3 regions of the Sphingobium cupriresistens LL01 genome follow, and region 2 is predicted to be linked to each of the others. Evidence: predicted binding sites of a transcription regulator. Region 2 holds the regulator's gene; each other region holds the start of a gene.
What was found. The regulator LexA, encoded in region 2, represses DNA repair genes until DNA is damaged. The targets are predictions, from matches to a motif close to GTTCCNCNCTTGTTCT.
Positions count from the first base shown of each region.

Region 1: uvrA (excinuclease ABC subunit UvrA) is a predicted target of LexA. The motif match lies at 2,975-2,990, and genes of this name have one in related genera.
Region 3: V473_RS21230 (LexA family protein) is a predicted target of LexA. The motif match lies at 2,712-2,727, and genes of this name have one in related genera.

Region 1 is NZ_KQ130434.1:2,303,718-2,308,074, reverse strand. Features, by position in the region: gene V473_RS23565 (hypothetical protein) at 1-22, opposite strand, end outside; gene uvrA (excinuclease ABC subunit UvrA) at 34-2,964, opposite strand; gene V473_RS11105 (hypothetical protein) at 3,126-3,329, shown strand; gene V473_RS11100 (restriction endonuclease) at 3,374-4,258, shown strand; gene V473_RS11095 (phosphotransferase) at 4,341-4,357, shown strand, end outside.
Region 2 is NZ_KQ130434.1:1,562,501-1,566,857, reverse strand. Features, by position in the region: gene gltX (glutamate--tRNA ligase) at 1-426, opposite strand, end outside; gene V473_RS07640 (ComEC/Rec2 family competence protein) at 496-2,667, shown strand; gene lexA (transcriptional repressor LexA) at 2,658-3,344, opposite strand; gene V473_RS07630 (molybdopterin molybdotransferase MoeA) at 3,414-4,357, opposite strand, start outside.
Region 3 is NZ_KQ130439.1:69,700-74,056, forward strand. Features, by position in the region: gene V473_RS21220 (Fic/DOC family protein) at 1-971, shown strand, start outside; gene V473_RS21225 (Y-family DNA polymerase) at 977-2,239, opposite strand; gene V473_RS21230 (LexA family protein) at 2,244-2,678, opposite strand; gene V473_RS21235 (helix-hairpin-helix domain-containing protein) at 2,819-3,019, shown strand; gene V473_RS21240 (hypothetical protein) at 3,029-3,559, shown strand; gene V473_RS21245 (IS6-like element IS6100 family transposase) at 3,525-4,289, shown strand.

The sequences.
Region 1 (4,357 bases), 740 kb from region 2:
TTACTTCGAGTGGCCTGCTCATGCTGTCCTTTCCTACATCAAAATTTCCTCCGCCGCCAAAGCCTCCAGCCCCAGCAACGGCGCCAGATAGCGCCCGGTAAAGCTGCGCTTCTCCTTCACCACCTTCTCCGGCGTGCCTTCGGCGACCACTTCGCCGCCCTTGACGCCGCCTTCCGGTCCCATATCGATGATCCAGTCGGCGGTCTTGATGACGTCCAGATTATGCTCGATCACGACCACGCTATTGCCCTGGTCGACCAGCGCGTGAAGGACTTCGAGCAGTTTGCGGACATCCTCGAAATGCAGGCCCGTCGTGGGTTCGTCCAGGATATAGAGGGTGTTGCCGGTGGCGCGACGCGACAGTTCCTTGGCGAGTTTGACGCGCTGGGCTTCGCCGCCGGACAGGGTCGTGGCCTGCTGGCCGACCTTGACATAGCCCAGGCCCACTTCGGCGAGCATCGCCATCTTGTCGCGGATGGGGGGCACGGCCTTGAAAAATTCGACCGCATCCTCGACCGTCATGTCGAGTATGTCGGCGATGCTCATGCCCTTGAACTTCACCTCCAGCGTCTCGCGATTATAGCGCGCGCCGTGGCAGACGTCGCAGGTGACATAGACGTCGGGGAGGAAGTGCATCTCGATCTTGAGCACGCCGTCGCCCTGGCACGCTTCGCAGCGGCCGCCCTTGACGTTGAAGCTGAAGCGGCCGGGCTTGTAGCCCCGCGCCTGGCTTTCGGGGAGGCCCGCGAACCAGTCGCGGATGTTGGTGAAGGCGCCGGTATAGGTGGCCGGGTTGGACCGCGGGGTGCGGCCAATGGGCGACTGGTCGATGTCGATCACCTTGTCGCAATGGTCGAGGCCGGTGATCTTGTCATGCGGGCCGGCGACGATGCGGGCGCCGTTGAGGGCGCGCGCCGATGCCGCATAGAGGGTATCTATGGTGAAGCTGGATTTGCCTGACCCGCTGACGCCGGTGATGCAGGTGAAGGTGCCGAGCGGGATCGACGCGGTGACGCCGGTCAGGTTGTTGGCGCGGGCATTGTGGACGGTGAGTTTCTTGCCTGAGCCCTTGCGGCGTTTGGCGGGGACTTCGATGCGGCGGGTGCCGTTGAGATAGTCCGCGGTGACGCTGTCCTTGTGCGCCAGGATTTCGGCCAGCGTGCCCTGCGCCACGATCTGGCCGCCATGGACGCCTGCGCCCGGACCCATGTCGACGATATAGTCGGCGTGGCGGATCGCATCCTCGTCATGCTCCACGACGATGACGCTGTTGCCGAGGTCGCGCAGGCGTTTGAGGGTAACGAGCAGCCGGTCATTGTCGCGCTGGTGCAGGCCGATCGAGGGTTCGTCGAGGACGTAGAGGACGCCCGACAGGCCGCTGCCGATCTGGCTGGCGAGGCGGATGCGCTGGGATTCGCCGCCGGACAGGGTGCCGCTGGTGCGGTCGAGGTTGAGGTAATCGAGGCCGACATTGTTGAGGAAGCCGAGGCGCTCGACGATTTCCTTGAGGATGGCGCGGGCGATCTGCTGCTGCTGGTCGTTCAGATGATCGGGCATCGCGGTGAAGAAGGCGAGCGCGTCCACCACCGAGCGGCGGGTGGAGACGGAGATGTCCTCGCCCGCGATCTTGACGGCGAGCGCTTCGGGTTTCAGGCGCGCGCCGTGGCAGGTTTCGCAGGGCATGGCGGTCTGATATTTGCTCAGTTCCTCGCGCATCCAGGCGCTTTCGGTCTGGAGCAGGCGGCGATTGAGGTTGCCGATGACGCCCTCGAACGCCTTCTTGACCTCATAGCTCTTCTTGCCGTCGATGAAGCGCAAGGTGACGGGCTTGCCGCCGGTGCCGTGGAGGATGATGAGCTTCACTTCGCCCGGCAGATCGGCCCAGGGGGTGTCGAGCGAGAAGGCGAATTCCTTGGCGAGGGAGCCGAGCACCTGCATATAATAGGGGCTGGGCGGATTGGATTTGGCCCAGGGGACGACGGCGCCCTTCTTGATCGAGAGCGCTTCGTTGGGGACCACCAGTTCGGGGTCGAATTCCTGCCGCTCGCCCAGGCCGTCACAGGCCGGGCAGGCGCCCATGGGCGCGTTGAAGGAGAAGAGGCGCGGTTCGATGTCGGGGATGGTGAAGCCGCTGACCGGGCAGGCGAATTTTTCGGAGAAGACGATGCGGTTGGCGGGGATGCCCGCGCCCTTCATCTTCTTGTCGGCGGACTGTACTTCGTTTTCGCGGCCCGGCACGACGCCGTCGGCCAAGTCCACGAAGGCGAGGCCATCGGCGAGTTTGAGGGCCTGCTCAAAACTGTCGGCCAGCCGCGTGCCCATGTCGGGCTCCACGGCCAGGCGATCGACCACGACTTCGATGTCATGCTTGTATTTCTTGTCGAGGGCGGGCGCATCCTCGATCAGCATCATTTCGCCGTCGATGCGGACGCGGGTGTAGCCCGCCTTCTGCCATTCGGCGAGTTCCTTGCGATATTCGCCCTTGCGCCCGCGTACGACCGGGGCGAGCAGGTAGAAGCGGGTGCCTTCGGGCAGGAGGGCGACGCGGTCCACCATCTGCGACACCGTCTGCGCGCTGATGGGGAGGCCGGTCGCGGGGCTGTAGGGGATGCCGACGCGCGCCCAGAGGAGGCGCATATAGTCGTAGATTTCGGTGACCGTGGCGACCGTCGAGCGCGGGTTGCGGCTGGTCGTCTTCTGCTCGATGCTGATCGCGGGGCTGAGGCCCTCGATATGCTCGACATCGGGCTTCTGCATCATCTCCAGAAACTGGCGTGCATAGGCGGAGAGCGATTCCACATAGCGCCGCTGCCCCTCCGCATAGATGGTGTCGAAGGCGAGGCTGGATTTGCCGGAGCCGGACAGGCCGGTGATGACGATGAGGCTGTCGCGGGGCAGGTCTACGTCGACGCCCTTGAGGTTGTGCTCGCGCGCGCCGCGGACGGAGATGTGGGTGAGGCTCATGGGGCGTGTTGTTCCAGATTTGTTCTAATTGGGCAAGCGCTGGTGCGCCCTTGCGGGCGAAGATAGGGATTGGGCAGCGGCAGGGGAAGGTGGCCGGAAAGGCAAGTTTTGCTTGGCACGGCATGGCGGTCGCAACTAGGGTTGGCAGCAGCGGGGGACCAATGAGCAACAAACTCTATTATGGCAATAATCTGGACGTGGTACGCGCGTATGTGGCCAGTGAAGGCATCGATCTCGTCTGCCCGGACCCTCCGTTCCATTCCCAAGTTCATTATAATATCCTGTTCAAGTCGCCAAGCGGTGGCCAGTCCGACGCGCAGATCAAAGCGTTTGCGGATACCGGCAAGCAGGGGCGTTTGTTATGACCGATCAAACTTCACCTCTTTCCATCCCCCGTCACGAAGATTTCATGCTGCCCATACTTAAGGTGCTGGACAGCCATGGCGGATCGGCGACGAACGAGGAGATAGAGGAAGCGCTGATCGAGATGCTGGGGATGACGCCGCAGCAGATGGACGTGACCTATCCGACCTCCGGCGCGGCAGTGGTGCCCGACCGCATGTCGTGGGCGCGCAGTTACCTTAAATATCCGGGGCTGGTCGATAATCCCAAGCGCGGCATGTGGGTGTTGACCGACGACGGGCGGCAAGCCGTGTCGATGCCAGACGAGAAGGTTCGGCGGATGGTGGCCGATGCCTATAATGTGCATCAAATTGCACTGGCCGCGCGCCGGAAGGCCAAAGAGGCGGCGGCCATGGGCGATGACGCAGCGACGCCGACCCGAAACGAAGAAATCATCCTGCATGATCAGCCAACCGAGGAAGAAGAGGCAGAATGGTCCGATGCGCTGCTGAAAGTGCTTCGCACCATGCCGCCTGACGCGTTCGAACGGCTTACGCAGCGGTTGCTGCGCGAAAGCGGTTTCGTGCGGGTCGAGGTGACGGGCAAGTCGGGCGATGGCGGCATTGACGGGGCGGGCGTGCTGCGCATGAACCTCATCAGTTTTCAGGTGCTGTTCCAGTGCAAGCGCTATGCCGGATCGGTGTCTTCCCCCACTGTACGCGATTTTCGCGGGGCGATGCAGGGGCGGGCGGATAAGGGGTTGATCATCACCACCGGCACTTTCACCACCGATGCGCGCAAGGAGGCTACACGCGACGGCGCGCCGGCCATCGACCTGATCGATGGGGAAGCGCTGTGCCAGTTGCTGAAAGAGCGGGGGCTGGGCGTGCGGGTGCGGCAGGTGATCCATGAGGAAGTCGATATCGTCAGTGACTTTTTTGCGGAAATTTGAAACGCGCAAGGCGGCCTGACGCGTTCCCGTCCACCGCAAACCCACTGGCCAATCCGGCCGCGCTAGGGCAGAGGTTGCGCCCATGAGCCTGCCCGATCC
Region 2 (4,357 bases):
GACGAAGGGCGCGCCAGCGGGCGCATCTTCCGGCATGCGGTCGCGCCAGCGGCCATCATAGCGCATCGGCTGCTTGGCGGCGCGCTGCTGTTCACGCAGTTCGGACAGCTCTTCCGGCGTCGCATAGCAGCGATAGGCGTGGCCTGTTTCCAGCAACTGGTTGGCGACCTCCGCATGGCGCGGGGTGCGCGCGAACTGGAAGACGGCAGGCTCGTCACCGCCCAGGCCCAGCCATTCCAGCCCATCGAAGATCGCGGCGACGGCCGCATCGGTCGAACGGGCGCGATCGGTGTCCTCGATCCGCAACAGGAACTTGCCGCCATGATGGCGCGCGAACAGCCAGTTGAACAGCGCGGTGCGGGCGCCGCCGATATGCAGGAACCCGGTGGGGGACGGGGCGAAACGGGTCACCACCGGCTTGTTCATTCCCGTTGCACTTGCCGTCATATTCCCTGACATTCGCCTAGCTGACCCATGGATGCTGCGCCCCCTAGCATGGCTTTTGAGCCACGACAAACCTCCCTTGGTGCGAGGCCGGCGGCATGGGCGCGGGCGGCGCTGGAGCGACTCGAAAGCTGGCTGGAGTGTGAGCGCGAACAGATCGGATTATGGGCGCCGATCGGGCTGGGCAGCGGGATTGCGGGCTGGTTCATCCTGCCTCACGCCATGGACTGGCTGGCCTTTTGCTGCGGCGCGCTGGCGATGGCCTGCATGGGGGCGATGCTGCCGGTCGGCGGGCGGTTGCGCCGGATATGCGTCGCGGGCGGCATCCTGGCGTGCATGGGATGCCTGCTGGTCTGGGGGAAGGCGATGCTGTGGGGCCAGCCGCCACTGGGCCGGGCGACCTTCGTACAGGTAATCGGCGATGTGACGGCGGTGCGTCCCGTTCCGGCACAGGCGATGGTGCGCGTCATGCTACGCCCGGTTCACGCGCCCAATCTGCCGGCGGTTGTGCGGGTGAATATCGCCGATGCCGATGTGCCGACGGGGCTGGGCGAGGGCGCGCGTCTGCGGTTTCGCGTGCGCTTGATGCCGCCGGCGCCGCCGAGTGTGCCGGGCGGCTATGATTTTGCGGCGCGCGCCTATTTTCAGGGGATCGGGGCCACCGGCAAGGCGTTGAAGCCCATAGAGATAGTGATCCCCTCCACCGCCGCGCCACCGCTGCGGGCGCGGTTGTTCGGCCATATATTGGAGCAAGTGGATGGTCCCGCCGAAGGAATCGCTGCCGCTCTGGCGACCGGGGACCAGGGCGCGATCCCCGAAGCGGATGCGGAAGCGATGCGGCGCAGCGGGCTGGCGCATCTTCTGTCGATCAGCGGCTTGCATGTGACGGCGCTGATCGGGGCGGTCATTTTCCTGCTGATGCGCGTGATGGCCTTGAGCCAGCGGGCGGCGCTTGGCTGGCCGCTGATGCTGATCGCGGCGGCGGGCGGGGCGCTGGCGGGGATCGGCTATACGCTGCTAACCGGGGCGGAGGTGCCCACGGTGCGATCCTGCGTCGCGGCCTTGCTGGTGCTGGGCGGACTGGCGATGGGTCGGGATGCGGTGACATTGCGACTGGTGGCGACCGGGGCGCTGGTCGTGCTGCTGCTGTGGCCCGAAGCGCTGGTCGGGCCGAGTTTCCAGATGAGTTTCGCGGCGGTGACGGCGCTGGTGGCGCTGGCCGAACATCCGCGCTTTCGCGCCTTTGCCGCCGTCAGGGACGAGGGCGTGATTCGCAAGACGGGTCGCTTGCTGGTCGTCACGCTGGCGACCGGGATCGCCGTCGAACTGGTGCTGATGCCGATCGCGCTGTTCCATTTTCACAAGGCGGGCCTGCTCGGCGCCTTCGCCAATCTGATCGCGATCCCGCTCACCACTTTCGTCGTCATGCCGCTGGAGGCGCTGGCGCTCGTGCTGGATGTCGTAGGGTTGGGCGCGCCGTTCTGGTGGTTGACGCAGCAGGCGCTGAACCTGTTGCTGCTGCTGGCTCATGGCGTGGCGGCGAGTCCTATGGCCACATTGCTCGCGCCGACCATGGGTATGGGGCTGTTCGGCATCACCATCGTCGGACTGCTCTGGTGCCTGTTATGGCGGACGGGATGGCGATGGCTGGGACTTGCGCCGGTGCTGATCGGCGTGGCGGTCACCTTTACCGCCGCGCCGCCCGATATCCTGATTACCGGCGACGGGCGGCATGTCGCCGTGCGGACGGGAAAGGGCATGGCGATATTGCGCGATCGGGCGGGGGATTATGTGCGGGACGTGCTGTCGGAAAGTGCAGGTTATGACGGCGAACTGGCGGCGATCGCGGCGCTGCCGGAGACGCGCTGCTCGCAGGATATGTGCGCCATGAGGATGAAGGATGGCAAGGGCCGCGACTGGCGGCTGCTCTTTACTCGCAGCAATGTGCTGATCGATCGGTCGAGTTTCGCCGGCGATTGCGCGGCGGCGGACATCGTCGTCAGCGATCGGGGCCTGCCGCGCTGGTGCCGACCGCGCTGGATGAAGGTCGATCGCCGGTCGCTCGCGCGTACCGGCGGGCTGTCTATGATCCTGGCGAAGGGCGAAGTTCACACCGTCCATCGGGCGGGCGACGCGCATCCCTGGGTCGCCCGCCAGACCCGCCGGACGTGGAGGGACCAGCCTGAATCATTTAAGGCCCAATCACACAGGCCTCAATTGTAGCGGCGCAGCAGCCCCGCGAGCTTGCCCTGGATGCGGACCTGGCGCGGATCGTATATCTGCGGCTCATAGGCCGGGTTGGCCGGATCGAGCCGGACGCGGCTGCCTTCGCGGCGGAAATATTTCAGCGTCGCTTCCGCCTCGTCGATCAGCGCGACGACGATCTGGCCTTCGCGGGCGACGTCGGTGCGCTGGATCAACGCGAAGTCGCCGTCGAGGATGCCGGCTTCCATCATCGAATCGCCCGACACTTCCAGCGCATAATGATCGCCCGCGCCGAGCAGCGCGGCGGGCACGGAGAGCATCGTCTGCCCTTCCATCGCCTCGATCGGCACACCGGCCGCGATCCGGCCGTGCAGCGGGATTTCGATCACGTCATTGGCGGCGGTGGGGATCATCGGCGGCTGGGCGGGCGGCGCAACCTTGGGCTTGAGCGCGATCACTGGCGCGGGCGTGCGATGCATCGCATCGGGGAGCTTGAGCACTTCCAGCGCGCGGGCGCGATTGGGCAGGCGACGGATGAAGCCGCGCTCCTCCAGCGCGTTGATGAGGCGGTGAATGCCGGATTTGGACCGCAGGTCCAGCGCATCCTTCATTTCCTCGAAAGAAGGCGACACGCCGCCTTCGTCCAAGCGGGTCTGAATGAAGCTTAGCAATTCCTGCTGCTTGGGCGTCAACATTGCGATCCTCCGTGGAACGTATGAGGAACGCATAGGAAACAGATGAAGGTTAGTCAAGCACCGAACATGTCAGGGCAGCGGCAGAATCAAGACCCGATCGCCGGGAGCCGCCGGCGGCGATCCGGCGGGGCGCAGGATCAGGCAGTCGGCCTTCGCCATGGCGGCGGTGGCCGCGCTGTCCTGTGACGTGACCGACACGATGCCGCCCGGTCCGCGCCAGGCGCGCAGATAATCGTCACGATCGCCGGTGGCGGGCAGCGGTGAGGCGAGCGGCGCGTCGCTTGTCGGTGGCAGCGGATCGCGTGCGCCGCCCAGATGACGGACCAGCGGCAACAGGAACAGCGTGGCCGTGACGAAGGCGGAGACGGGATTGCCCGGCAGGCCCAGGAACAGCGTATCGGCGATTCGCCCCGCCATCAGCGGCTTGCCCGGCCGCATTTTGATCTTCCAAAAATCGAGCGCGCCGCCTGCTTTCACAAAAGCGGGACGGACCAAATCATGGTCGCCGACGGAGGCGCCGCCGGTCGACACGATGATGTCGGCCGTGCGCGCCCGTTCGATCGCGGCCACCATCGCATCGAGGTCGTCCCGCACGATGCCGAGGTCGATGACGTCGCAGGGCAGGGCGGCGAGCAGGGCGGCAAGCATCGGCGCGTTGGAGGAAGGCAGGAAACCCGGCGGCGTCGGGGCGCCGGGCGGCACCAGTTCATTGCCGGTGGACAGCAGCGCGACCGTCGGCCGACCGCCGACCGGCACGACGCCATGGCCACCCAGCACGGCGAGCGCGACCTGAGCCGGGCCGAGGCGACCGCCAGCCTCCAGCAGCAGGGCGTCCTGCGCAAAGTCGGAGGCGGCGGTGCGGACATGACGACCTGCGGGTAGCGGATCGGCGCTGGCGGTCAGCCAGTCGCCGTCGCGGGTCGCATTTTCCTGGATCAATATGGTGTCGGCGCCCGGCGGTAGCGGCGCGCCGGTGAAGATGCGGCTCGCTTCGCCCGGCGCCAGGGCTGCAA
Region 3 (4,357 bases), on a different contig from region 2:
GCGGACTTCCTCGAGACGAGTTTTTCGACCGGCTCGGCGACCACATCAACGAGATCAACGCCATCCATCCTTTCCGCGAAGGTAATGGGCGCACCATGCGCCACCACGCGGCGCAGCTCGCGCGCGAGGCCGGACACCCGATCCGCATCGCCGCGATCGACAAAGACAAGTGGATGGAGGCATCCCGGCACGGCTTTCTAACGGGGGATCATCGCGGCATGGCCGCGGTTCTTTCCGCAGCGGCAGTCAAGCGCGACCTCGCGCCCGAGGCGCGCATCGGTCCCGCCGGGATTGCCATGCTTCCGAACCGCGCGCCACCCGAGGGGCAACGCTATCGCGTCACCCTCGCTAAGGCGCGCGAAGAACTGGAACGCTACCTGCCCGCCGCCCGACAGCAGGCGGCCGAACGATTGCGCGAATTGATCGGAGAAAGCGCGCCATCTACTGCCATCGCGAATGCACGAACCGAGCTTGCCTATGTCCGGCACGCCAAGGGTCCGATCTACCAGTCCCACCTTTTGACCTATCTCGGCGTGCGGCAGGTCGATGCCGTCGTTACCGCCCAACAAACGCCCCTTGAGCGTGTGCGTGAGATCGGGGCCGCCCTGGGCGTGCAGATCAACGGTCAGCAATCGGCGCAGCTTCAACGCGCCGTGCGGGCGCTGGAGCGGCCGATCCTCCCCCCCGGCCATTCACCCGGGCAAGAGCGGCTTGCCGAGCTTTTCATCAAGAACACGCCCGAAAAGAACCATGCCGATCCACGCCTTTCGCCCGCGCAAGCGATTGTCGATGCCGCCATGAAGACGGCGGCCGATCGGGGTGAAAGCGCCCGCATGGTCGCAACGATCAGGGAGTCGACGCGCCAGCTCGTCGCCGATCGGATCAAGGCTGGCGGTTCACTGGACGGCGAGATCGGCCGCGCGGCGCAGGTGCAGGCACCTGCACCGCGCGATAAGGACCGGAGCCGCTAACGGCTTCATCGCGCAACGGGTATCTCCCCGATCCGGGTCGTCCATGCCGGGCTCTTCTGTGATCGCTTCGTATCGAACGACCGCGCACCGCACCCCTGCGCCGCCAAGATGACCGTGTTTCTCCCAAACCGGCTATTGAGACCATCCATTGCCGCCAACAGCGCGGGTGCCTTGGGATCGGCTGTCGCAAAGAGGTCCGCCTGCCCCGCCCCTTCCGCTGTCAGATCCTCCAGCAAGACGCCGCATTTGGTATAGACGCCTCCCGGTTGAAACATCGCTTCCATCATCTTCCCCGCGATCCCCACGATGATGCGCGGATCGTTGGTCGGCGGGGACAGCCGCGCCGATCGGGATGCCGAAGGCGGGTTCGGGCGATAACGCGAGCCATGTGCGAAGGCGATCAACCGGCTCGCCGCCAGTCCTTGCGCGCGTATCTTCTCGGCCGCACGCGCTGCGCGGCGCGCCATCGCTTCGCGCAGCTCGGCGAGATCGGAGACGGGCGCGCCAAATTGCCGCGTCACTGCGGTCGCCTTGAGCGGTTCGGGCGCCACCTTGAAGTCGTCGCACTCGATCCCACCCAGCTCGCGCACGAGCCGTTCCAGCACCACCGTTCCCACATCGCGTGCGACCGCCGGAGGTAGCGCGGCCAAGTCCGCCGTCGTCTTCACACCGAGCGGGCGGAGCCGCGCTGCCAGCGCGTGCCCGATGCCCCACACTTCTCCTACCGGCCATTGGTCGAACAGACGCCGGCGCAGCTCGACGTCGTGGAGATCGACCACCCCTCCCCACACCTTCTCGGTCGCCTTCGCCAAGGCGTTTGCCACCTTGGATAACGTGCGGGTCGGACCCAAGCCGATCCGGGTCGGCAGGCCGACCGATCGCGCTATATCCTCGCGGACCGCGTGCGCGGCCACGACGTTGCCGAGGCCGTCCGGCAGCACCGGCAGCCGGAAAAAGCTTTCGTCGATCGAGTAGATCTCCACCATATCGGAGTGATCGGCGATGACCGCGTTGAAGCGTCGATTGAGGTCGGCATACAGTTCATAATTGCTCGATCGGAGCTGGATTCCGTGGCGTTTGATCCGATCGCGCATCTTGAAGACCGGGTCGCCCATACGGACGTGCAGCGCCTTCGCCTCTTCACTGCGCGCGATCGCGCAGCCATCGTTGTTGGACAAGACGATGACGGGCACATCGCGCAGGGCCGGATCGAACAATCGCTCCGCGCTGACGTAGAAATTGGCTATGTCGACGATTGCCCATGACACGGCGCTAGCGTCGATAGTCGCGGACGCCGGTCCGCACGACACCCCATATCTCCACCCCTTCCACGGGTGTCGGCTCGTAGATTTGCTGCGCGTTCCGCGCTTCCAGGAGGAGGTCGCCGCGTCTCCGGCAGAGCTGACGGCACACGAAGCCGCCATCCACGATCGCAATAACGATATGCCCCTCGACGGGGCGCGTGTCGCGATCGACCACCACGACGTCGTTGTCGTGGATGCCAGCGTCGATCATGCTCGATCCGCTGATGCGGAAGACGAAACTTGCCGCCCGATCGAGCCGCAGCAACTCGATCAGGCTTATGGCGTCGTCCTGCCAGTCTTGGGCAGGGCTTGGAAAGCCGGCTCCTGCTGCACCAACGATCCGGAGAATGGTCCCCTGCGGCACGTCGGCAAGCGGGACCGGCTGCATCAGAGGCAGCATCAGAGATTCCCTTCACCCTCCATTGTAACACTCGCGCGAACGAAAGGGGAACAGGAGAGTTGAACCATTCGCCGCAACGCGGGGGACGGTTCCTCTTGCGACCGTCGCGACAGATGGCACGATGCGCGTTCAAGGAGATCACGATGCCCGCCACCAACGTCAATACCGCCAGCGCCGCAGAACTCGACGCTGTTCCGGGTCTCAATGGGCATGGCCCGGAGATCGTGCGCTACCGCGAGGAGCGCGGCGGCTTCAGCGATTTGCGCCAACTGGAGGAAGTGCCCGGACTTGCCGGAAAGGTCGACGGCAGCAGCGCGGCCCTTACCGTGGGCGACGCGAATTGAGAGACGAGCATGAGTGACACGGACGCAGATGACGACGACGATGGCGCCTATTATGTCGTACCCGAAGAGGCGATCCAGTATCTGCCGCGAGAATGGCAAGAAGCGATCTACGCGCGTGCCGAGGACGGTCGCAAAGTCTTGGAAGCCGCCGACAAGGAGCTGAAACAGCTCTCGCGACTATCGCTGTCCTTCTACCACGTGACGGTCCTGAAGCACATCAGGGACAAGCTGGCCGTCTATCGTTTCAAGGCGGATATGGCCGCGTTCCTCGAATTGGACATGCTAACGACCGCCTTCGTCGCCACCTATGTCCGGCTTCACACCGGAGGGAGCGGCAGCGGCTTCGCTCGCGACGCGCTGCCCGAGGCGTTGCGCAGCGCCCATGACGAAATCATCGATATGCGGAACAAGCGATATGCCCATGTTGCAGAACACGATTCCGTCGGCTCTGTTGCAAAAATCGTGAAGCTTGAGCATGCTTGGCGGAGATTGGACGGACGGAACGATGACGGATTTCAAGTGGCGCCATTTCCAGGGTGATGTGATCCTGTGGGCGGTGCGCTGGTATTGTCGCTATCCGATCAGCTATCGCGACCTTGAGGAAATGCTGGCGGAACGCGGCATTTCGGTCGACCATACGACGATCTATCGCTGGGTCCAGTGCTACGCCCCGGAGATGGAGAAGCGGCTGCGCTGGTTCTGGCGGCGTGGCTTTGATCCGAGCTGGCGCCTGGATGAAACCTACGTCAAGGTGCGGGGCAAGTGGACCTACCTGTACCGGGCAGTCGACAAGCGGGGCGACACGATCGATTTCTACCTGTCGCCGACCCGCAGCGCCAAGGCAGCGAAGCGGTTCCTGGGCAAGGCCCTGCGAGGCCTGAAGCACTGGGAAAAGCCTGCCACGCTCAATACCGACAAAGCGCCGAGCTATGGTGCAGCGATCACCGAATTGAAGCGCGAAGGAAAGCTGGACCGGGAGACGGCCCACCGGCAGGTGAAGTATCTCAATAACGTGATCGAGGCCGATCACGGAAAGCTCAAGATACTGATCAAGCCGGTGCGCGGTTTCAAATCGATCCCCACGGCCTATGCCACGATCAAGGGATTCGAAGTCATGCGAGCCCTGCGCAAAGGACAGGCTCGCCCCTGGTGCCTGCAGCCCGGCATCAGGGGCGAGGTGCGCCTTGTGGAGAGAGCTTTTGGCATTGGGCCCTCGGCGCTGACGGAGGCCATGGGCATGCTCAACCACCATTTCGCAGCAGCCGCCTGATCGGCGCAGAGCGACAGCCTACCTCTGACTGCCGCCAATCTTTGCAACAGAGCCTTTTGATGCTTCCG